Linked DNA regions of Breoghania sp. L-A4. The protein of the gene in region 1 interacts with the protein of each later gene in a pairwise test. Links are inferred from orthologs where the notes say so. Each region holds a gene or a part of one and is shown on either strand. Other genes may lie near its edges. The genes, in order: trkA and ptsN.

Region 1 (11,578 bases):
CCGCGACCCGGGGCAATCAGATCAAGGCCGCGGAGCTTCTTGGCGTGAACCGCAACACTCTGCGCAAGAAAATCCGCGATCTCGACATTCAGGTCATCCGCAATTCCCGCTAGATGGGGACCTCCCGACGGCGTGTCCATTCCGGCCGGAACGTGGACACCTGTGTCCGGTCGGACGCGTCCGCAAGCGTCACGAGCGCCGGACTTTCCGCCACGCGGTTTTGACAATTTTTGCCTCGCAGATGTCGCATTTTGGCGACAGTGTGGTATCCGTGACGCAGTGCACCGATTGTCGGCATCGCGGCCCGGCCCGCCCACGAATGGAATATTGACTGTCCATGACCCTGCTGAGCGACGCGGAATCGGAAAAGACCTTGCGCCCGCCCGGTCAAGGAAACCGGCTGGTCCGGTCCTACGGTCTGGTGTTCATGGTCCTGTCTCTGGTCTCGGTGGCGGCGACCTTCGCTGTCCTGACGGGCATGACGCCGATTGTGCCGAGCCAGGAGGTAATCTCGATCGCGCTGGGCTGCAACGCCGTGGTCATCGGCGCCCTTTGCCTCGCGATCGGCTGGGAAATCTACGGTTTGTGGGTTGCCCGAAGACGGGGCAGGGCGGCGGCGCGATTGCAGGTTCGCATCGTTGGCCTGTTCAGCGTCATTGCGGCGGTCCCAGCCATCCTCGTGGCGATTGTCGCGACCATCACGTTGGATCGGGGTCTCGACCGCTGGTTTGAGGAACGCACCCGGCAGATCATCGACAATTCACTCACCGTGGCGCGTGCCTACCTGCAGGAGCATGCGCGCGTGCTTCGCGGCGATCTCATCGCCATGGCCAATGACGTCGACCGGGCGAAGTCCGTCTACGACTACGAGCCGACCCGGTTTGATTCGTTTTTCGAAGCCCAGGCGAGCCTGCGCACCTTGCCCGCGGCATTTCTGCTGAAGAAGGACGGCACGGTTGTCACCCGCACCGTGGTCGACCCCAAGACCACGGTTCTCATGCCGCCGGCGTCGGCGTTCACGCAGGCCGAGAAGGGCGAGCCCGTTCTCATCGCGCCGGGTGTTTCCAGTCAGGTGGGTGGGATCATCAAGCTCGTCGCCTATGACGACATCTTCCTGTATGTGGCGCGCGCCATGGATCCGCGCGTCGTCGATTACCTGCGCATCGCCCAGGAAGGCGAGAGCGAGTACAACGATCTCGAAAAGAGCCGTTTCGGCGTCCAGATCGCGTTTGCCCTTGTCTATACCGGCGTGGCGCTGGTGTTGCTGCTGTCGTCGATCTGGGTGGGGTTTGGCTTCGCCAATCGCATGGTGTCCCCGATCCGCCGGCTGATCAGCGCGGCCGACCAGGTGTCGGAAGGAAATCTCTACACCCAGGTGCCGATAGACCGGCGGGAAGGGGATCTTGCCAATCTTGGGGCCACCTTCAACAACATGACGGCGCAGTTGCGCGGCCAGCGCGACGCGCTGTTGTCGGCCAACGACCAGATTGACCGCCGCGCGCGGTTCACCGAGGCCGTGCTGGCCGGTGTCACGGCGGGGGTTATCGGCATCGACGATGGCGGGCGCATCACCCTGATCAACCGCTCCGGACTCAGCTTGCTGGACCATTCGGAAGACGAACTGCGCGACCGCAACATCACGGATGTGGTTCCCGAGCTCGCCGATATCGTCAACGAGATGCTGGACGACAGCTACGCGCGCGCCATTCAGGGGCAGATCACGCTGATGCGCGGCGGCCGAGAGCGCATCGTCAACGTGCGGGTGACGACCGAACAGTCCGCAAAACGTGAGCACGGCTATGTGGTCACGCTGGACGACATCACCGACCTGGTCAGCGCCCAGCGGACATCCGCCTGGGCTGACGTGGCGCGGCGCATCGCGCATGAAATCAAGAACCCGCTGACCCCGATCCAGCTGTCGGCCGAGCGCATCCGGCGCCGCTATGGCAAGCAGATCGAAACCGACCGCGAGATTTTTGACCAATGCGTCAACACGATCATCCGCCAGGTGGGCGACATCGGACGGATGGTCGACGAGTTCTCCTCCTTCGCCCGGATGCCGAAGCCGGCCAAGGAGGATCGTGATCTCGTGCCAGTGGTGCGCGAGGCGGTGTTCATGCAGTCCGTGGCTCAGGCCGACATAGACATCAAGATGGAGCTGCCGCAGACCCCGTTGATCGCCCACTTCGATCACCGGTTGCTCGGCCAGGCGCTCACCAATGTCATCAAGAACGCCACCGAAGGCGTTCTTGCCGTCCCGGAAGTGGACCGTGGCAAGGGCCGCATCACCGTCTCGCTGAGCAAGAATGATGGCTTCTGTGTGGTCGATGTCATCGACAATGGCGTCGGCCTGCCGCACGAAAACAGGCAAAGATTGCTTGAACCTTACATGACAACGCGCGAGAAGGGCACCGGACTGGGGCTCGCGATCGTGCGAAAGATTCTCGAAGATCACGGCGGTGGCGTCGAACTGCTTGATGCTCCCGACGTGGCCGGCGGCGGCCGTGGCGCCTGGGTGCGCCTGACGATCGCGGCCAGCGACACATTGCCGGGCACACTTGATATTGATCCTGATTTAGAACCTCAAACAGAAGATCCGGTCGCACCCCATGGCGTCTGACATTCTCATCGTTGACGACGAAGCGGACATCAGGGACCTCGTTGCGGGGCTCCTTGATGACGAAGGCTATGAAACACGCACCGCCGCTGACAGCGACAGCGCATTGGCGGCCATCGAGGAACGGCGGCCGTCGCTGCTGGTTCTCGACATCTGGCTGCAAGGCAGCCGGCTCGACGGTCTTGCGCTGCTCGACGTGATCAAGCAACAGCACCCGGACCTGCCGGTGGTGATCATTTCCGGTCACGGCAACGTCGAAACCGCCGTCTCCGCGATCAAGCGCGGCGCATACGACTATATCGAAAAGCCGTTCAAGGCGGACCGGCTCGTCCTGATCGCCGAACGCGCTTTGGAGGCGTCCAAACTGCGCCGCGAGGTGCGTGACTTGCGCCAGCGCAGCAGTGACGCCAGCCAGTTGATCGGCACATCGAGCGCCATCAGCCATTTGCGCCAGACCATCGACAAGGTTGCGCCAACCAACAGCCGCATCCTGATTTCCGGGCCGTCGGGCTCCGGCAAGGAGCTTGTCGCGCGTACGATCCACGCGATCTCCAACCGCGCTCAAGGCCCCTTCGTGGTTATCAACGCGGCGACGATCACGCCGGACCGGATGGAAGAGGAGCTTTTCGGCGTCGAGCCCGAGGACGACCGGCCCCGCAAGGTGGGGGCGCTCGAGGAAGCCCATGGCGGCACGCTTTATCTCGATGAGGTCGCCGACATGCCGCGCGAGACGCAGGGCAAGATCCTGCGTGTTCTGGTGGACCAGAATTTCACGCGCGTCGGCGGGGCGACCCGTGTGCATGTGGATATCCGCATCATTTCCTCCAGCGCGCGGAATCTGGACGAGGAGATCGCCGAGGGCCGCTTCCGCGAGGATCTGTTCCACAGGCTGGGCGTCGTGCCGTTTCGTGTGCCCGCGCTCTCGGAGCGCCGCGAGGACATCCCCGAACTGATCGACTTCTTTTCCGAACAGATATCGAATGCGACCGGAATTCCGCGGCGCCCCATCGCGCCGGATGCCATGGCTGTGTTGCAGACCCACGACTGGCCGGGAAACATCCGCCAGTTGCGCAACAACGTCGAGCGTCTCATGATCCTGTCGCGCGGCGATCCGGATCGCGAGATCACGGCGGATCTGCTGCCGGCCGAGGTTGGCGCCACCTTGCCGGGCCTGTCCTCCAACAATGGCGGCGATCATCTGATGGCCCTGCCGCTTCGCGAGGCCCGCGAGGTCTTTGAGCGCGATTACCTGCAGGCGCAGATCAAGCGGTTCGGAGGAAACATTTCCCGCACCGCGGAATTTGTGGGAATGGAGCGCTCCGCTCTTCACCGCAAGCTGAAATCCCTCGGTGTTTCATGATATCGCTGATGCGGAGCCTGACGTGGACCGCGCGTCCCGGCCGGGCACGATACGCATGCACGGCGTCCATAGGCATGTCCGGGATCTGTGCGGCGCCGCCGGGAGCGCCGGTGCGGATTTGATCGCGGCGTATAGGCCTTCGCGAAGGAACAACACATGAAAGTCGTCATTTGCGGCGCCGGCCAGGTCGGCTACGGCATCGCCGAAAAGCTCGCTTCCGAGCAGAACGATGTTTCGGTCATCGATTCCTCGCCCAATCTGATCAACGCCATCCGCGATACGCTTGATGTGCGCGGCTTCGTCGGTCACGGCTCGCATCCCGACACTCTGGCGCTGGCAGGCGCCGACCAGGCCGACATGATCATCGCGGTCACCCTTTATGACGAAGTCAACATGGTTGCCTGCCAGGTGGCGCATTCGCTGTTCAATGTGCCGACCAAGGTTGCCCGCGTCCGCGCGCAGAGCTATCTGCGCACCCACTGGCAGGATCTCTTCTCGCGCGATCACATGCCGATCGACGTCATCATCTCTCCCGAGGTGGAAGTGGGCGAGATGGTGCTGCGCCGCCTGTCGCTGCCCGGCGCCGTGGAGACCGCGCGCTTCTGCGATGACCACGTCGTTGTTGTCGGCATCATGTGCGAAGAGGACTGCCCGGTCGTCGATACGCCGCTGCGCCAGTTGACCGAGCTGTTTCCCGACCTCAGCGCGGTGGTGGTCGGCGTCCAGCGGGAGAACCGTCTGTTCGTGCCCAAGAGTGCCGATGCGCTTCTTGTTGGCGATCTCGTCTACGTGGTGGCCCGGCGCGACCACGTCCGCCGCGCCCTGGCGATCTTCGGACACGAGGAGCCGGAGGCCAATCGGGTGGTCATCGCCGGCGGCGGCAATATTGGTCAATATGTTGCCGAGAACCTGGAGAAGCGGCAGTCCCGCGCCAAGATCAAGATCATCGAGTTCTCCCGCGATCGCGCCCTGAGCATCGCCGATCGTCTCAAGCGCACGGTGATCTTGCACGGCAGCGCGCTCGACCAGCAGATCCTGCGCGAGGCCGACATTCAGGACGCCGACACGATGGTGGCCCTGACCAACGACGACGAAGTCAATATCCTGTCGTGCGTCATGGCGAAGAAGCTTGGCTGCCGACGCAATCTCAGCCTTCTCAACAACACCAGCTATCCGGCATTCGCCCACGCCCTTGGTATCGACGCCTATATCAACCCGCGTGCGGTGACGATCTCGAAGATCCTTCAGCATGTCCGCCGCGGCCGAATCCGGGCCGTGCATTCCCTGCAAAACGGCGCCGCGGAGGTTATTGAGGCCGAAGCGCTGGAGACCTCGCCGCTGGTCGGCAGGCCGCTGAGCGAAGTCGATCTGCCGCCGGGCATCCGCATTGGCGCTGTGTACCGTGGTGACACCGTGATTACGCCGGACGGCAGCACCCAGATCCAGGCCAAGGACCGGGTGGTGATGTTCGCCATGGCCGAACGGGTGCGCGACGTCGAACAGATGTTCCGCGTGAGCCTCGAATTCTTTTGACCTGCGGCACAAGGCGGCCTTGAGCGGCGATGACCGGCATCCTGTTTCACTTTTCAATCGTGTTGCTGGGCTTCAGCTTCGCCATGCTGCTGCCCGTGGCCGTGGCCGCGACATCCGGCGACACGGGGCGCTGTTCGATTTCTTTCTGATCGCCGCGATGAGCGGCTTTTGCGCGCTGAGCTTTCTGTTCGCGCTCAACGGCAGACGCAGTGCGTTCGGTCGCATGCAGAGCTTCTTGCTGCTGACGCTGTGCTGGGTGGTGCTGGGGCTGATCGGCGCGCTGCCGTTCGCCATCACGGCCGGCCTGTCGCCAGCGGATTCGGTCTTTGAATCGGTCTCCGGCCTGACGACCACCGGCGCGACGGTGTTCACCAACCTGGCCGACTATCCGCTGGCGATCATCTTCTGGCGCGCCGAGCTGCAATGGCTTGGCGGATTGCTCACGTTGCTCAGCATCACGCTGATTTCCGCGCCGGCCGGTATCGGCGGACTGCCGGACCGCCACATCCGTCTGGCGGAAAGCGCGGAAGGCATGATGGGCCATCGGGTTGTCAACGCCGTGCGGGACATCGCCGGACTATATCTGCTCACGACGGTCGCTTGCATGATCTGTCTGCTGCTCTCCGGCATCCCGCCAATCGACGCGCTCTGTCTGGCGCTGGCCACCGTATCCACGGGCGGCTTCGTGCCAATCGACGGCAATATTTCCGATTACGGCAACCCGTTCGCGGAGATTGCGATGATCATCTTCATGCTGCTCGGCGCCAGCAGTATCCTTTGGCAGCGCATGCTGCTGACCAACCGGCGCCAGTTGCTGGCCCGGCACAGGGAGAGCTACTCGGTGATGGCTCTCGCCGGGATTGTGGGGCTGATGTATGCGCTGACGCTGTTCCGCGCCGCCGGGTCCGTCGATGTCCTGAGCCCTTTGACCGCGTTGCGCGAAGGGTTGTTCACGGCCGCGTCACTCGTCTCGACGACCGGCTTCGAGGTGCGCCATGGCGGCTTTGCGGTGCTGCCGCTGACCCTGGTGATGTTCATCGCCCTGGTGGGCGGGGGGACGTTTTCGACCGCGGGCGGTCTCAAACATTACCGCCTCGGCGGCATGCTGGTCCAAGCCTACCGAGAGCTCGGGCGGCTGGTCTATCCGCACGGTATCCGCTCGGCGCAATTCGGCAGCCAAGTCTATGACATCCAGCTCATGAAGGCGATCTGGAGCTTCTTTTCCGCGTCCATCGTCGTCGTGGCGTTTGGCTCGCTGGCCCTTGCGCTTGAGGACATCGACTACGAGGGCGCCCTGGTGGCCTCGATTGCGGCGTTCTCGAACATCGGCCCGCTTTATCCCAACGGCTGGCTTGCCGTGGGAGCCGAGGCCTGGCCGGCCTACGCGGCGCTCAACGGTCCGTCCAAGATGATCCTTTGCACGATCATGATTCTCGGCCGGATCGAAGTTCTCGCCCTGTTTGCAGCGGCCAACCACACGTACTGGCTGCGCCGCTGATGCGTCGATGCACAGGGGCAAACCTCTCGCACAGAACGAAAATCTCACAATTTGACATAAGGCTAGGAAGAGCGGTGCAACCTTGGTCAGGTTTGTTGACAACACCGAATTGGTGCCTGAAGGTGGATTGACGAACGCTTGGATCGTCAGCTTCCAGAGATTGCGCGGCGGCCGTTCCGGCGCTTGTTACTGTCGCAGGGCACGAATTGGGCGCGATATAGTCTGGAATCACAGTGCCTTTGCTCCGAAAATCCTGCACCGGCTGGGACGGCACTACGACGCTCGTTCCATTCGCAATGCGAAAAAATTCCTCTATAACGAATTGTGAATCTTCAGGACGCTTTCGGCACGTATTGAGTAGAGGCAGCACCGGGACCGACGTTCCTCGACAACGGAGTTTCCCTGTGAAATCAATGCGTTTGACGGCGGTGTCCGGTGATCGATAAAATGCGGTAGAACGCAGCGGCGGCGTTCGCTGATACAGGACAAAAAGAAACATGGCTGACCGAGCTCAGAATCTTCAAGATACTTTTCTCAATCATGTACGTAAGAGCAAGACTCCGCTGACGATATTTCTGGTCAACGGTGTTAAGCTGCAGGGCGTTGTGACCTGGTTCGATAACTTTTGCGTCTTGTTGCGCCGCGATGGTCACTCGCAGTTGGTCTACAAGCACGCGATTTCCACCGTTATGCCGAATCAGCCGGTTCAACTCTTTGATCCCGCTGATGAAGAGGCTGAAAAGGCGGTCAGCTAATTGAAACCCATAGACCGGGGGACGACCGGGACGAACGCGAAGACCTGGGGCATGAGCCGGAGCGCCAGGACGATGGCTCGTATCTGACAGCCACCGAACGGACGCGTACGCTCGTGATCGTGCCCGTGCTGCCACGCCGCGATCTTCAGAAATCCAGACGGATCGCCAAGGGGGAGGGCACGGACGGCAGTCTTCCCGCGACCGCCGCCGTTCCCATCCGAACCGCCGAAGCCAGACGCGAGGAAGCGATCGGCCTTGCGCTGGCGATCGATCTTGACATTCGTCACGCCGGCATCGTGCGTATCTCGACGGTCCGTCCGGCGACCTTGTTCGGCACAGGCAAGGTGAAGGAACTCGAAGGCCTCATCGCGGCCGAGGGTGTTGACCTTGTGGTGGTGGATCATGCGCTGACGCCGATCCAGCAGCGCAATCTCGAGAAGGCATGGAACGCCAAGGTCGTTGACCGTACCGGGCTTATCCTGGAAATTTTTGGCGAGCGCGCCCGCACCCGTGAGGGACGGCTGCAGGTGGAGCTTGCGCATCTCAATTGGCAGAAGAGCCGGCTGGTGCGCAGCTGGACGCACCTTGAGCGCCAGCGCGGCGGCCTTGGATTTGTCGGCGGCCCGGTGAAACCCAGATCGAGGCGGATCGCCGCCTCATTCAGGAACGCATCAGCAAGCTGGAGCGCGAGCTCGAGCAGGTGCGCCGCACCCGCAATCTGCACCGCTCGGCACGCAAGAAGGTTCCGCAACCGGTGGTGGCGCTCGTCGGCTACACCAATGCAGGAAAATCAAGTCTGTTCAATCGCTTGACGGAATCCACGGTCTTCGCCAAGGATCTTCTGTTCGCCACGCTGGACCCGACCCTGCGCCGGATTACCTTGCCGCACGGCGTGGAAATCATCCTGTCTGATACCGTCGGCTTCATCTCCGATCTGCCGACACATCTGGTCGCGGCGTTCCGGGCAACCCTTGAAGAGGTGCTTGAGGCCGATCTGGTGCTGCATGTACGCGACATCGCGCATGAGGACACCGCCGCCCAGGCCGCCGACGTGGAACATACGCTGCAGCTTCTGGGGCTTGGCGTTTCAGAAAAGACCCGAATCGTCGAAGTGTGGAACAAGATCGACCTCCTCGAGCCGGAACACCGGGCGAGCCTGCTGGCGAGGAACGCCGACGGGAAGGGCCCGTTGCGCTCTCCGCCGTGACAGGCGAGGGCGTCGATGATCTTCTCGCCCGCATCGAGACCATCATGACGCGGGAGCGCGAAATCGTCTCGCTCACGCTGTCGTCCAGTGATGGCGCTTCGCTTGCCTGGATCTATCGCAGCGCGGAAGTGCTCGACCGCGAGGAAGCGGATGGCGGAGACATCATGCTGACTGTCCGGGTGCCCGACAAGATTTCCGAGGTATTCCGGGCGCGCTTCAAGGGTCAGATGGTCGCGTGAGGGTCATGTGTCCGAGGTGCTGACGGCCGCGGGGGCATCGCCGCCGCGTTCGATGCGCTTTGCCTCCTGCCACAAGGCTTCCATGTCGTCGAGGCTCATGGCCTCCAGGCCGCGGTCGTCGGCGCGTGCGCGGGTCTCGATGTGCGCGAAGCGGCGCCGAAACTTGCGATTGGTACGGCCCAGCGCCTTCTCGGGATCGATCTCCAGGTGCCGCGCCAGATTGGCCATGGCGAACAGCACGTCGCCCAGTTCGTCCTCCATCTCCGGGGTCGTATCCGGCCCGGCCTCCTCGATCTCGGCCTCGAGTTCGTCGAGTTCCTCCCTGATCTTGGCGATCACGGGCCCGGCCTTGCCCCAGTCAAAGCCCACATGAGCCGCCTGCTTCTGCAGCTTCTCCGCCGTGGTCAGGGCGGGCAGGGTGACCGGCACCGCATCGAGCAGCCCGCGGCGCGCCTCGGCATCCTTGCCCTGCGCGACGCGCCGCTCGGCGCGTTCGCGCTTTTCCTCTCTCTTGATCGCGTCCCACTGGCCCTTGGCCATGCCCGCATCGCGGGCCTCCGCGTCGCCGAACACGTGCGGATGCCGCCGGATCATCTTTTTCGTGACCGCCTGGACCACGTCGCCGAAGGCGAATTGCTCGAGCTCCTCAGCCATGCGGGCGTGATAGACCACCTGCAGCAGAAGATCGCCGAGTTCCTCGCAAAGGTCGTCGGAATCGCCGCGATGAATGGCGTCGGCCACCTCATAGGCTTCCTCGATCGTGTAGGGCGCGATGCTCTCGAATGTCTGTTCGACGTCCCACGGACAGCCGGTTGCCGGCTCGCGCAGCGCCGCCATGATCTCGATGAGACGGGAAATGTCGCGGGAGGGCTGCATGGCGTGATCCGATTCTGGCGGCGGGACTGTATCAAGCTTACCAGAGGCGGCTGGGCCATTCGAGGAGCACGCAAGGCGCACGGAGCATGAAACAGGGGCCGGCATGGCTGCCGGCCCCTGGCGCCTGCAAGTGCGCCGGGCCTCAGAACGGGATGGCGAGGCGGCCGGAGGCCGACCAGACCTGGACGTTCTGGCCGAGGCCAGCGACCTCGCCGCCGAGCGAGACGGAGACGCCGTTCGTCGTGGTCAGCGCGATGCCGGCGCCGGTGCGCCCCGACAGGCCGTCCACATAGCCGGTGTCGACGGTATTGACGGCATCGCCGTCGGAGAAGTGGGCGTCGCCGTAGGCTTCTAGATAGGGGTTCAGGATGGTGCCCTCGCTCACCTGGAACGCCTTGCTGATGCGCCCGCCAAGCGATGCGCGACCGGTGTAAACGTCGCGCGCGGCGTGGACGCCGCCGAGGCTGTCGGTGTAGCCGTCCTGGTTCTCCCATAGCACGAAGACCTTGGCCGACGGCGCCAGCGTGAAGCCGCTGTAGCGATGCGCGCCGGAAAGCCCGGCCGAGGCGATCCAGCGCGAGGCGTCGAAGGAGCCTCTGGCGGCGCCGGCGGTGGCGTCGTAGGAGATGCCGCTCCAGCCGACCAGGCCGTCGAGGCGCAGCGCCGGCATCAGGCGCCAACCGGCATAGATGCCGATGGTGACGCCGCTGCCGTCGAGATTGCCGACGAGCGTGTTGAACGTGTAGTCGAAGGTCTCGTAGCCGGCGAAGGCACCGAGCACGAGATCGGGCGTCAGCTTGTAGCCGATGCCGAGCGTGGCGTTGATCTGATGGCCGTCGATGTCGTTGGTGAGCCAGCTGCCGCGCACGTTGGCCCAGACATTGAGGCGTTGATCGGGGGCAGGGGCGGCTGACCCGTCACCGGCGAAGCCGAGAGCGGAGAAAGCATCGCGGGCACGCGCCGCGGCGTCGCGCTGCCGCGATGAGGCGGCGAAGTTGAGAGTAACGCCGTTCGGCCCGGCCGAGAAGGGCGCCGCGCCCGAGAAAGCGGCCTCGGTGCCGGCCGCTGTCGCATCGCCGATGGCGGCGCCCGACGTGGCGGCGACTATGCGCGTGCCGACGGACTGCACGTCGTCGAGCCTGTCGCTGTCGGTCGTCGTCGACATGTAGGGGCCAGGAGAGCAGGTCGCCGTGGCCGTTACCGTCGAGGTGCCGGGGTTTTGAATACGCACGACGCTCGAGATCGAGCCGCCGTCGCTGCTGGTGACCGTGTAGACGACCGTATCCGTCGCCGTGTTCGAGCGACCGTCAAGAAGCAGATTGCTGGCGTTGTGGATCCACCACTGATCGTTGTTGACGGTGCTGGTCATGGTGATCGAGAAGGTCAGTTCGTCGCCTTCGACCAAATCCAAAACGGTTATCGAATTTTGACCGCCATTCGAGATGCTGACGTCGAGATCACCAGCATTGACCGCGGTGCAGCCGGGCGACGAA
Region 2 (11,376 bases), 2.1 Mb from region 1 along the record:
TCATCCGGGCGGCGAAGGGGTGCGTCGCGTCGATCAGCGCGGCGATTTCCCCGCGCGCAGATAGTCAACCAGTCCCTCGACGCCGCCGAAGCCGCCGCTGCGGGTCTCCACGCCGAGGCCGGCGGGGGCGCTGGTGACGCCGGCGAGCGACGCGGTGACGCGGACCCGGCCGTCATCCTTGAGCCGGGCGGCCAGCAGGCGGGCTTCGCGGGTGCCGGCCAGCAGCAGGATCTTCAGCGGTTCATTCATCGGTCACTCATTCGTCTGGTTTTCGGCCGTTTGCTCCTGGGCATGGCCGATTGGGGTTCCCGCGCGGTCGATGACCAGCACGTCGGCCTGGATGGGCGCGTCGCGCAGCACGTGGCGCACGGTCGTCAGCGCCCGGGCCGCGATAATGTCGCCGAGCGGCATTGAGGCCTTTTCGCAGGCGTCGAACACCTGCTTGGCGGTGTTGGCGCCGCGCGCGAGATCGACAAGGCGCGGATCGGCGCCGTTGGACCGCAGGAGGTCGGCGAGCGCGTTCAAATCGACCTGGCCGCGTTTGGAATGCAGATCCAGATGGCCCTGCGCCAGCTTGGTGATCTTTCCCGGGCCGCCCGCGATGGTGACGCGGGCCACGGGGTGCTGGCGAAGGTACTTCAATGTGCCGCCGACGAAGTCGCCCATGTCGAGCAGCGCCTCCTCGGGCAGGCCGTGATGGGCGCGCACCGCGGCTTCCGACGTGGCGCCGGTGGCGCCCGCCACATGGGTGAGGCCCGTGGCGCGGGCCACGTCGATGCCGCGATGGATGGAGGCGATCCAGGCGGCGCAGGAAAACGGCCGCACGATGCCGGTGGTGCCGAGCACCGAGAGGCCGCCGAGGATCCCCAGCCGGGGGTTCATGGTCTTTTGCGCCAGCCGCGCGCCATCGGCGATCGAGATGGTGATCTCCACGTCGCCCCTGGCGCCGAGCCGCTGGGCGACTTCGGCGACCACCTCCGTCATCATCGTTCGCGGCACGGGGTTGATGGCGGGCTCGCCCGGCGGGATCGGCAGTCCGGGTTTGGTGACCGTGCCGACGCCCTCGCCAGCCTTGAACACCACGCCGGAACCCGGCGGCAAAAGCCCTACCCGGGCGGAGACCAGCGCGCCGTGGGTGACATCCGGATCGTCGCCCGCATCCTTGACGATGCCGGCGCTGCACCAGCCGTCGCCTGTCTCTTCCGTCGCCAGCGCGAACGACGGCTGCTCGCCGCGCGGCAGGGTGATCGTCACGGGATCGGGAAACCGGCCGCACAGCAAGGCCTCGAAGGCTGCCTTGGTGGCGGCTGTGGCGCAGGCGCCGGTGGTCCAGCCCCGGCGCAGCTCGGAAGGGGCGGCCTGGTTCATGCCGTCTTTATAGGCGGCAACCTCGCGCGATGCGAGGGCCAAGCGCGCAATCGGGGCGCTGTGCCGGGCGGCCTTGGCGGCGCGCGCGCGACAGCGTAAAACCGGAACATGACAGACGAATCCGCCCCACCGCAATCCGATCCGCTCGCGCCGCCGTCCGGCGGCTTCCTGCCCGACTTCGAGCCGGGCTGGGTGTGGCTGGCCGGCGCCGGCCCCGGCGATCCGGGGCTGGTGACGCTGCACACGCTCAACGGCCTGCGCCAGGCGGATGTGGTGGTCTATGACGCGCTCGTCGACACGCGCATTCTGGACTGGGTCAAGCCGGGAGCGTTGACCGAATACGCCGGCAAGCGCGGCGGCAAGCCCTCGCCCAAGCAGCGCGACATCTCGCTCCGGCTGATCGAGCTGGCGCGCTCGGGTAAACGGGTTCTGCGGCTGAAGGGCGGCGATCCCTTCGTCTTCGGCCGGGGGGCGAGGAGGCGCTGGCGCTGGTGGCGGCCAAGATTCCCTTCCGCATCATTCCCGGCGTCACCGCCGGCATCGGCGGCATGGCCTATGCGGGCATCCCGCTCACCCACCGCGACGTGAACCAGTCCGTGACCCTGCTCACCGGACACGACCAGAGCGGGCTGACGCCGAGCGCCTTCGACTGGGCGGCGATCGCCCGGGCGACGCCGGTGATCGTCATGTACATGGCGATGAAGCATCTCGAGCAGATCGCGCAGGAACTGATCAGGGGCGGCCGCAGCGCGGACGAGCCGGTGGCGGTGATCACCCGCGCCTCGCTGCCCGACCAGCAGGTTCTGGAGACCACACTGGCACGCGCGGCAAGCGATGTGGCGGCGTCGGATCTCGAGCCCCCGGCGATCGTCTGCGTGGGCGGCGTCGTGCGTCTACGCGCGGGCCTCGACTGGCTCGGCGCGCTGGAAGGCCGCGTGCTGGACGCGGATCCGCTGGCCCGCAACGACGCGTCGCAGGCGGGATGAGCGCGCAGACGGGAAACGCAAGGGCGCTGGTCATGGCAGCACCGGCGTCCGGCTCCGGCAAGACGGTGCTGACGTTGGCCCTGCTGCGCGCCTACGCCCGCGCGGGCCGCAAGGTGGCGTCGGCCAAGGCAGGGCCGGACTACATCGATCCCAGATATCATGAAGCGGCCAGCGGCGCGCCATGCGTCAATCTCGACGCCTGGGGCATGGGCGAGGGCACGCTGTTCGATCTCGCCGGGCGGCAGGCGCGGGGCCGCGATCTGCTGATCATCGAGGGCGTCATGGGGCTGTTCGACGGCGCGGCCGACGGCTCGGGCACCACCGCCGATCTGGCGATGACGCTCGATGCGCCGGTGGTGCTGGTGGTGGATGCGGCGAAACAGGCGCAGTCCGTCGGCGCGCTGGTGCGGGGTTTCCGTGATCATCGCCCCGGACTGACGCTCGCCGGCGTGCTGCTCAACCGCATCGGCAGCACCCGGCACGAGGCGATGCTGCGCGGCGCGCTGGAGGATATCGGCGTCGAGGTTCTGGGCGCCGTGCCGCGCTCCCAGGCGCTGTCGCTGCCCGAACGCCACCTGGGGTTGGTGCAGGCGGGCGAGCATGCGGATCTCGAGGGATTTCTCGAAGCGGCGGCGGACGCGGTGGACGCAGCGCTCGATCTCGACCGGCTGGCGGAGGTGGCGCGGCCGCTCGCAAAGCCCGCGCCGAGCACGCTGCCGCGGTCGGAACGCGGCCACGGGCTGGCGCCGCTGGGCCAGCGCATCGCCATCGCCCGCGACGACGCCTTCGCCTTTGCCTATCCGCATCTGCTCGACGGCTGGCGCCGCGCCGGCGCGGAGCTCACGTTCTTCTCGCCGCTTGCCGACGAGCCGCCCGCCGAGGACGCCGACGCGATCTATCTGCCCGGCGGCTATCCGGAACTGCACGCCGGCCGCATCGCCGCGGCGCGGACGTTCCTCAGCCGGCTGTGCATGGCGGCGCGCGCCCGCACCCGCGTCTATGGCGAGTGCGGCGGCTACATGGTGCTGGGCGAGGGGCTGGTGGATGCGGAGGGCGCGCGCCACGCCATGGCGGGGCTGCTGCCGCTGGAGACGAGTTTCGCCAGCCGCAAGCTGCATCTGGGCTACCGTCGGCTGACGCCGCTGGGCTCGGTCGCGCCCTGGGCGCATCCGCTCAGCGCCCATGAATTCCACTACGCCTCGATCCTGCGCGAGGGTACGGACGGGCGCGAGACGGAGCGGCTGTTCGCCGCCACCGACGCGCAAGGCCAGTATCTGGGCACCATCGGACTGCGCGCCGGCACCGTGATGGGCTCCTTCGCCCACGTCATCGCGCAGGCGGGATAAATCACCTGTTCGCTTGAAGCCGCAAACCGACTTGCCCATATTGGGGAGGAAGCGGACCCCCAACGGGTCCGACCGGATGCCACATGAGGCGCGTCGCAAGAGGACGTCTCGGGTCCGGACCTTCAAGGTCGCTTGAAAAGGACTTTGACGATGTCGCGTCTATCGGCGTTCTCCAGCCCGTTGCTGCTCGGATTCGATGATATCGAGCGGGTGCTGGACCGGGTTTCCAAAGCCGCGAATGACGGCTACCCGCCCTACAATATCGAGCGCCTGCCGCGTGCGGACGGCGTCACTGGCGAGATGCTGCGCATCACGCTGGCCGTTGCGGGATTCACGCGCGATCAGCTCGATGTCAGCGCCGAGGAGAACCAGCTGGTGATCCGGGGCTGCCAGAGCGACGACAACGGCGAGCGGCAGTATCTGCATCGCGGCATCGCCGCGCGGCAGTTCCAGCGCGCGTTCGTCTTGGCGGAAGGCATCGAGATTCTCGGCGCCGATCTCAAGGACGGTCTGCTCTCCATCGACCTTGCCCGTCCGGAACCCGCACGCATCGTGCGCAAGATCGACATCAGCACGCACGACTGACGGCATCGTTGGGCGCACAGGCGCCGGCGGAACTGCGCAACCATTTGGCAGGCCGCACAACAAAAGGGATCACCATGGTGCACGATGAAGTAAACCGCGTCGATGCGGAGACATTCGCTCATTTGGGTGATGGTGACATCGCATACATCCGCGAAGTCCGCTCCGAGGACGTCAAGAACATGTTCCCCAATGCGCCGCAGATGATCGGCGGCATGAAGCTGTGGGCGCTGCTCAGCGCCGACGGCTCGCCGATCATGCTGGCCGACAGCCGCGATGCGGTCATCGCCAACGCAATGGAAGCCGAGCTGACCACGGTCAGCGTCCACTAGAGCAGATCCGTTTCTTACAGAATCGGATCGTTGCTCTAAGTCTTTGTTTTGGAGCAAATCCGGACGGATAACCGGTATCCACTTATCCTGGATTTGCTCTAGCCAAACCGCGGTCCGATGGGAATGTCTGACGCGAGGCACATGCCATGCCTGTAGCGACGCTGGACACGCCCGTCGGGCGGCTGGCGGTAAGCGCGCGCGACGATGCCATCGTCGCGCTTGACTGGTCGGGCGAGGACGAAGGCGCGCGCACGCCTCTGCTTGTCGAGGCGCTCGGCCAGCTCAAAGCCTATTTTTCCGGAACACTGAAGGCCTTCGACCTGCCGCTCGCGCCCAGAGGCGCGGCGTTCCACCAGCAGGTCTTCGCGGCCATGTCGGCCATTCCCTATGGCCAGACGCGAACCTATGGCGAGATCGCCGCGGCGCTGGGCACCTGCGGCCAGCCGGTCGGCCAGGCCTGCGGCGCCAATCCGATTCCCGTCATCATCCCGTGCCACCGGGTGCTCTCGGCGCAAGGCCTGGGCGGCTATTCCGGCGCGGGCGGGCTCGAGACCAAGATCGCGCTCTTGAAGCTGGAAGGCGGCTACCCGTTTCTCGTGTGAGGCGGAGCCATCGACTGGTTCATGAATTCTGGTCGAGTGCCAGCCAGTCTGGTATTTTAGCCGTCGCTCAATGGTGACAGCGCACGGTGGCTTGACGCGATGAGTGGCCTTTTTAGCAGAATGAAGTTTGAACCGATCTGGATACTCGGATTGATGGCGTTCCTGCTGGGCAATGTCTCAAATGCCCTTGGTGTGACCGAAAAGGCTTTGGGTCTGTTTTGGGCAGAAGCCCCCGCACCGCCGCAGGTCGTGAACAGCTATGCGGCATTTGCTGTGGGGCTCGTTGAACGCCAGCGAGTCAACGAAATTTTCGACTCGGTTTTCATTGAAAACGCCGTGCTTCGGCAGGGCGGACCGACCGACGAGCAGATGCGTGGCTTTGTCGAATCGGAGAACAGGAAGCTGGCACAGGCCGGCGAGTGCAACATACGCATCGAGAGTGGAGAATGTGCGTCTATTGATTACTATCAATTATATGTTGTTGGGATAATGCTCAAAAATGAGGGTGGGGCGCCAATAAAGTCTTCGAAGATGGTTTTTGATCGCTTTGATCTCGACGAAACGTTTCGGGGAATATCCCACTTTAGCATCAACTACACAAAAATTGAGAATGGATGTCTTTATAGCTTCCCGGAGCGGCCGTGCACCTTGGCGGTAGGCGACACCAAGCCGAGCAAATTTGAATTGAAGTTGCCGGAATTGGTGAAGGGAAAGCCCATTTACGTACCGATGTTCCTGGTGCTCGTGCCGCATTCGACGGTCGAGACGCGTGACTGGTACCAGTTTCAATGGGGCCTGTTTCTTAGTCCCAGGAAATTCATCTACGAGTACGGCGACGGCTATGAGGGAGAATTCGTTCCCCGCGAAATGCTGGAAAACGTTTTCGAAATTGATGATTTTGTCTTCGGGCTCGGCTGAGCAGCCCGCACTGGCTCAGCTCGCCGGGCCCTTCGCGGATAGCCAATCGAGGGATGTGTCCTCTAAAGGCGACAACCACAGGCTCGCCGCCGCCGTCAGGCGGCGTTGGAATTGAGGTTCTGCGTCAGAAGCGCGTAGATCGCGTCCGTGTCAGTGCTGGCGCGCAGCTTGGCGGCGATGCTGGGATCGCGCAACTGCCGCGCGATACGGGCCAGCGCCTTGAGATGATCCGCGCCCGCGCCCTCGGGCGCCAGAAGCACGAAAACCAGATCCACCGGCTGGTCGTCCAGCGCGTCGAAGTCGATCGGCCGGTCGAGCCGGGCGAAGACGCCGACGAGCCGGTCGAGCGCGACGGGCTTGCCATGCGGGATGGCGATGCCGTGTCCGACGCCCGTGGAGCCGAGACGTTCGCGCTGCAGCAGCGTGTCGAAGATATCGCGTTCGGGAAGTCCGGTGATCGAGGCTGCCTTGCCGGCCAGTTCCTGGATCACCTGCTTCTTGCTGTTCACCTTCAATGCCGGGACGATGGCGTCGGCGGTGATGAGGTCGCTCAGATCCATTGCAAATGCCCATTGGCTGCGTGACGGGCCCGATCGGGCCTCGGAGGCGCCGTGATCCCCGGCCGCGGACGGTCCCGGTGGTCGGCGCGCGGAGCCCGGACGCAGGTGCGTCCGGACTCAACGTTTTTCACGCGTTGTTGGTTCCCTGGGCTACCAGGGACGGGTCGATCCAGCCGATGTTGCCGTCGGACCGCCGGTAGACGACGTTGAGGCCGCCGTTGCCCGCGTTGCGGAACATGATCAGCGGAACTTCGGTGAGGTCCATTTCCATGACCGCCATGCCGACGGTCAGCGTCTTGACCCGCTCCGGCGTCTCGGCGATCACAATCGGATTGAAATTCTCTTCCAGTTCCTCGTCGTCCTCCGGAGAGGCGATGACATAGGCGGTGGCGGCGAAGGCGTCGGCGCCCTTGTCGCCGTTGTGATGGTCCTTCAGCTTGCGCTTGTAGCGGCGCAGGCGCTTTTCGATCCGGTCGGCCGCCTGATCGAAGCTGACGCGCGGATCCTGGGAATCGGCCGAGGTTTGCAGCACCACGCCGGTGTCCAGGTGGATCTTGCATTCGGCGCGGTAACCGGAGCCCTCGCGCCCGAGCGTGACGGTGCCGTCATAGCCCCCGTCAAAATACTTCGACAGCGCGTCGTCGATGCGTTCCTGTGCATGGACGCGCATCGCGTCGCCCACATCGACGTTCTTTCCCGAAATCCGCAAAGTCATAGGAACCTCTGAGTTTTCCCAACGCAAACGTGGGTCATGCCGGAATCAACACGCGGTTTCCGCGATGCCGCGGCCCGGTGTGCTCCGGTCTGACAAGGGCGGTCCCGTCGCAGGACGGGGCGCCCCTATTGCGTCATGGCATGCCGTGCATGCCCAGTTTCCGATATGTGCGCCATACCGGGACACCGACGTCGGTCAGGCCCGGTCTTCTAAGACTCAAGCGCACGTAAGTCAATCACATCGGGCTGCGCCGCGGATGCGTAGTGCCGCGGATGATCTAGGCGAATGCCCGTTTTTCCCGCCGCCTTTGGACGGAGGAGGGAATGCGCATCGCCTCGCGGTACTTTGCAACCGTACGCCTTGCTATGTCGATACCGGCCTCCTTCAGTAACTTGACGATCGTGTCGTCGGACAGAATGGCGCTGGGTGGTTCCTCGTCGATCAACTGCCTGATGCGGTGGCGCACGGATTCCGCGGAGTGCGCGTCGCCGCCTTCGGAAGAGGCGATCGACGAGGTGAAGAAATACTTGAACTCGAAAATCCCGCGCGGCGTCGCCATGTACTTGTTCGAGGTGACGCGGGAAACCGTGGACTCGTGCATGCCGATGGCGTCGGCCACGGTGCGCAGGTTGAGCGGCCGCAGATAGCGCACGCCATGGGTCAGGAAGGCGTCCTGCTGGCGCACGATCTCGGTGGCCACCTTGAGGATCGTCTTGGCCCGCTGGTCGAGGCTCTTGACCAGCCAGTTGGCGGTCTGCAGGCAGTCGACGAGATAGGCCTTGTCGTGCTCGCCGCGCGCGTTCCTGGCGACGCTGGCGTAGTAGGTGCGGTTGATCAGCACCTTGGGCAGGTTCTCGCTGTTCAGCTCGATGTTCCAGCCGCCGGTCGACGCCGCGCGGATCACCACGTCGGGCACCACCGGCTGGATCAGCAGCGAGCCGAAGGCGCTGCCGGGGCGCGGATCGAGCGCGCGGATCTCGGCGATCATCTCCGACAGATCCTCGTCATCGACGCCGCACAGCTTCTTCAGCGGATCGAAGTCGCGCCGGGCCAGCAGCTCGAGATTCTCGATCAGCACCTGCATGGCCGGATCGTAGCGGTTGCGCTCCTTGAGCTGCAGCGTCAGGCATTCGGTCAGATCGCGCGCGAAGACGCCGGTGGGATCCAGCGTCTGCAGGACACCCAGCACCGCTTCGACCGCGTCCGGCGTGGCGCCGAGCTTTTCGGCAATCTCCGTCAGATCCGCGCGCAGGTAGCCTGCCTCATCGACATTGTCGATCAGGTTCTGGGCGATCAGCCGGTCTTCGGGACGCTGGACCGCCAGCACCATCTGTTCGGAAAGATATCCCGCCAGCGACTGTTCGGCGGCGACGAAGGATTCCAGATTGTAGTCCTCGCCCGATCCCGATCCGCGCGACGAGGTGGTCTGCCAGGGATCGCCGCCCTGCGGACCCGCGTCGCCCTTGCCGCCGGGCGTGTCCTCGGGAAAGACGTTGCTGAAATCGGTGTCCAGCTTGTCGGCGATGCCGGACGGGTCTTTTTCGAGCTGGGCTTCCAGCCAGTCGGCGGCGTTCTGGTCGCCGCCGCCATCCATCTCCGCGGTGTTCGCAAAGCTCTCGCCCGCCTCGCCGGTCGCCGCGTTCTGATCGCCGGCCGGGGCATCATGGTCCGCCTCGGAACCGGCCTCCCGATCCACGCCGGACGCCTCGGCGGGCGCGCCGTCCTCGGCCTCGCCGCGCTCCAGAAGCGGATTGCGCTCCAGCTCGGTGTCGACATAGGCGATGAGGTCGAGATTCGACAGCTGCAGCAGCTTGATCGCCTGCATCAGCTGCGGTGTCATCACCAGCGACTGGCTTTGACGTACCTCTAATCTCGGTGAGATGGCCATATGGCGTCGACGCGTCCCTGCGATCTGGTCCGATTCTTGCCTACAGGTTATCGCAAATAATGCATCAAAGCGTAAAGAGTGATTCCGAATCCCCGCTACAACGTAAATTGTTCACCCAGATAGAGGCGGCGCACGTCGGGGTTGTCGACGATGTCGCGCGGCAGGCCCTCGGTCAGCACCTCGCCGGCGGCGATGATGTAGGCGCGGTCGATCAGCCCCAGCGTCTCGCGCACGTTGTGATCGGTGATCAGCACGCCGATGCCGCGCGCGGTCAGGTGATGCACCAGTTCCTGGATGTCGCCGACCGCGATGGGATCGATGCCGGCGAAGGGCTCGTCGAGCAGGATGAACGACGGCCGGCTGGCCAGCGCGCGGGCGATTTCCACGCGCCGCCGCTCGCCGCCCGACAGCGCGATCGAGGGCGACTTGCGCAGGTGCGACACGCCGAACTCGCCCAGCAGCTCGTCGAGCTCATGCTCGCGGCGGGCCCGGTCGGGCTCCACCACCTCGAGCACGGCGCGAATATTCTGCTCCACGTTGAGGCCGCGAAAGATCGAGGCTTCCTGCGGCAGATAGCCGATGCCCAGCCGCGCGCGGCGGTACATGGGCAGCCGGGTGATGTCGAAGCCGTCGAGATGGATGGTGCCGTGGTCGGGCTGGATCAGCCCGGTGATCATGTAGAAGACGGTGGTCTTGCCCGCGCCGTTGGGCCCCAGCAGGCCCACGGCCTCGCCGCGGCGCACCGACAGGCTGACATGCTTGACGACCTTGCGCCGGCGGTAGCTCTTGGCGATGCCCTCGATGACCAGCGCGCCTTCGCCCTCGATGTCCCGCTCCGCGCCCTGATGCGCGCCGGGCGCGGCCGAGCCGTTGCCTGATCCGCTGGCCGGGGAGCGGGATGTCCCTGAGCGTGAGGCCCGGGAACCGGGGAAGGGAAACAGTTTCACTGTGGCGGATCTCGCGAAGGCTGTGAGGGCCGCGGCCGGGATCAGGCGTTCCGGGCGGGCCGTACCATGGTCTTGCAGACTGATCTAGAGACTTCCGCGCGCGCTGTCGAGGTGCGCGGATCACACGCCGGGCCGCGGCGGCGCGCCTCAAACGGCTGTGGCAGGGGACCGATCAGTTGGACGGCGGCGGCTGGCGGAAGCTGTTGGGGGTGATCAGCACCTTCACGCGGCCCTTGGCGGGCGCCTCGAGATCCACCTTGCCGGTCTTCAGGTTGACCGTCAGCTTGCTGCCGACGACGATGTTCGGCCCCTGGCTGAGCACCACCTTGCGGCCGGTGAGCACCAGGCGTTCCTTGTCCATGTCGAAGGTGGCGCTGTCGCCGGTGGCGGTCTGGTCGCGCGAGGAAATATAGACGGTGCCGCTGGCCTCGAGCCGCGAGATGCGGCTCTGGACGGCGTCGCCGGTGGCCGAGCCGGCGTAAAAGACCTTCAGCCGCTCGGTCTTCAGCGTCGCCTCGCCCTGGCGCACCACCACGTCGCCGGCGAATTCCGCCATATGGCTCTGGTCGTGCACCTCCAGTTCGCGCGCCTCGATCTCGATGGGGTCCTTGGCGTTGGAGCCGAAGCCGGCAAACGCGTTGGAAAACGTCTGCGCCTGCGCGCCCGGGATCAGACATGCGAGCGCACCCGCCAGCGCGAGCGCCAGAAGCAGCGCGCCGCGCCGCATGGCCGCGGGCCGGGCTGCGAGGGTCATGGGCGTCATTGAGCGGTCTCCGTGGCGGGTGCGGTTTCCTGGCCGGGGGACGTCGACATGAAGTCCTTGTCCAGCGCCGTCGGTTGCAGCTTCATCGAGATGCCGTTGGAAAAGCGCACCGTTGTGCCCTCCTGGTCCACGTCGATCTTGCCGGCGCGAAAGTGGCCGTGTCGAGACGAGATGTCGATGGAATCGTCGGACAGGATGGCGCCGGTCTTCAGATCGATGGTCGCGGCGCTCAGCGTCGCCTGATAGCCGCGGCTCCATTCGATTTCAATGCCGTCGTCGAGCGCGAGCTGTTCCGCGCCGCTGTCGTAGGTGCCATGCGCGGCGGTGATCGCCGCCCATTCGGTGGCCGAGAGCTTCAGCCGGGCGGTG

Evidence for each region.
Region 2: the proteins of trkA (region 1) and ptsN interact in binary tests that used the Escherichia coli proteins (3 or more experiments, as listed by UniProt). The link is inferred for Breoghania sp. L-A4 from one-to-one orthologs.

The regions. Positions count from the first base shown.
Region 1 is NZ_CP031841.1:2,626,112-2,637,689, forward strand. Bases 3,396-6,321 are described here. They hold trkA (Trk system potassium transporter TrkA), read left to right. Parts: upstream 3,396-4,133; coding sequence 4,134-5,510; downstream 5,511-6,321. Other genes in these bases: D1F64_RS12050 (sigma-54 dependent transcriptional regulator), read left to right, coding at 3,396-3,977; D1F64_RS12060 (potassium transporter TrkG), read left to right, coding at 5,668-6,321. Also shown: D1F64_RS12045 (PAS domain-containing sensor histidine kinase), read left to right, coding at 338-2,620; more of D1F64_RS12050, read left to right, coding at 2,610-3,395; more of D1F64_RS12060, read left to right, coding at 6,322-7,008; RNA chaperone Hfq, read left to right, coding at 7,506-7,763; mazG (nucleoside triphosphate pyrophosphohydrolase), read right to left, coding at 9,213-10,085; D1F64_RS12080 (autotransporter outer membrane beta-barrel domain-containing protein), read right to left, coding at 10,228-11,578. UniProt on the Escherichia coli protein: Part of the constitutive potassium transport systems TrkG and TrkH. May regulate the transport activity of TrkG and TrkH systems. Binds to NAD(+) and NADH.
Region 2 is NZ_CP031841.1:526,613-537,988, forward strand. What follows is about bases 4,963-7,686. They hold ptsN (PTS IIA-like nitrogen regulatory protein PtsN), read right to left. Parts: upstream 6,695-7,686; coding sequence 6,230-6,694; downstream 4,963-6,229. Other genes in these bases: D1F64_RS02555 (methylated-DNA--[protein]-cysteine S-methyltransferase), read left to right, coding at 4,963-5,216; D1F64_RS02560 (hypothetical protein), read left to right, coding at 5,370-6,134; raiA (ribosome-associated translation inhibitor RaiA), read right to left, coding at 6,822-7,409. In the rest of the region: D1F64_RS02525 (precorrin-6A/cobalt-precorrin-6A reductase), read right to left, coding at 1-4; D1F64_RS24995 (precorrin-6A/cobalt-precorrin-6A reductase), read right to left, coding at 34-249; D1F64_RS02530 (cobalt-precorrin-5B (C(1))-methyltransferase), read right to left, coding at 253-1,368; D1F64_RS02540 (cobyrinate a,c-diamide synthase), read left to right, coding at 2,351-3,700; D1F64_RS02545 (Hsp20 family protein), read left to right, coding at 3,851-4,285; D1F64_RS02550 (DUF1150 domain-containing protein), read left to right, coding at 4,360-4,614; more of D1F64_RS02555, read left to right, coding at 4,761-4,962; rpoN (RNA polymerase factor sigma-54), read right to left, coding at 7,687-9,297; lptB (LPS export ABC transporter ATP-binding protein), read right to left, coding at 9,393-10,124; D1F64_RS02585 (LptA/OstA family protein), read right to left, coding at 10,417-11,007; LPS export ABC transporter periplasmic protein LptC, read right to left, coding at 11,004-11,376. UniProt on the Escherichia coli protein: Seems to have a role in regulating nitrogen assimilation.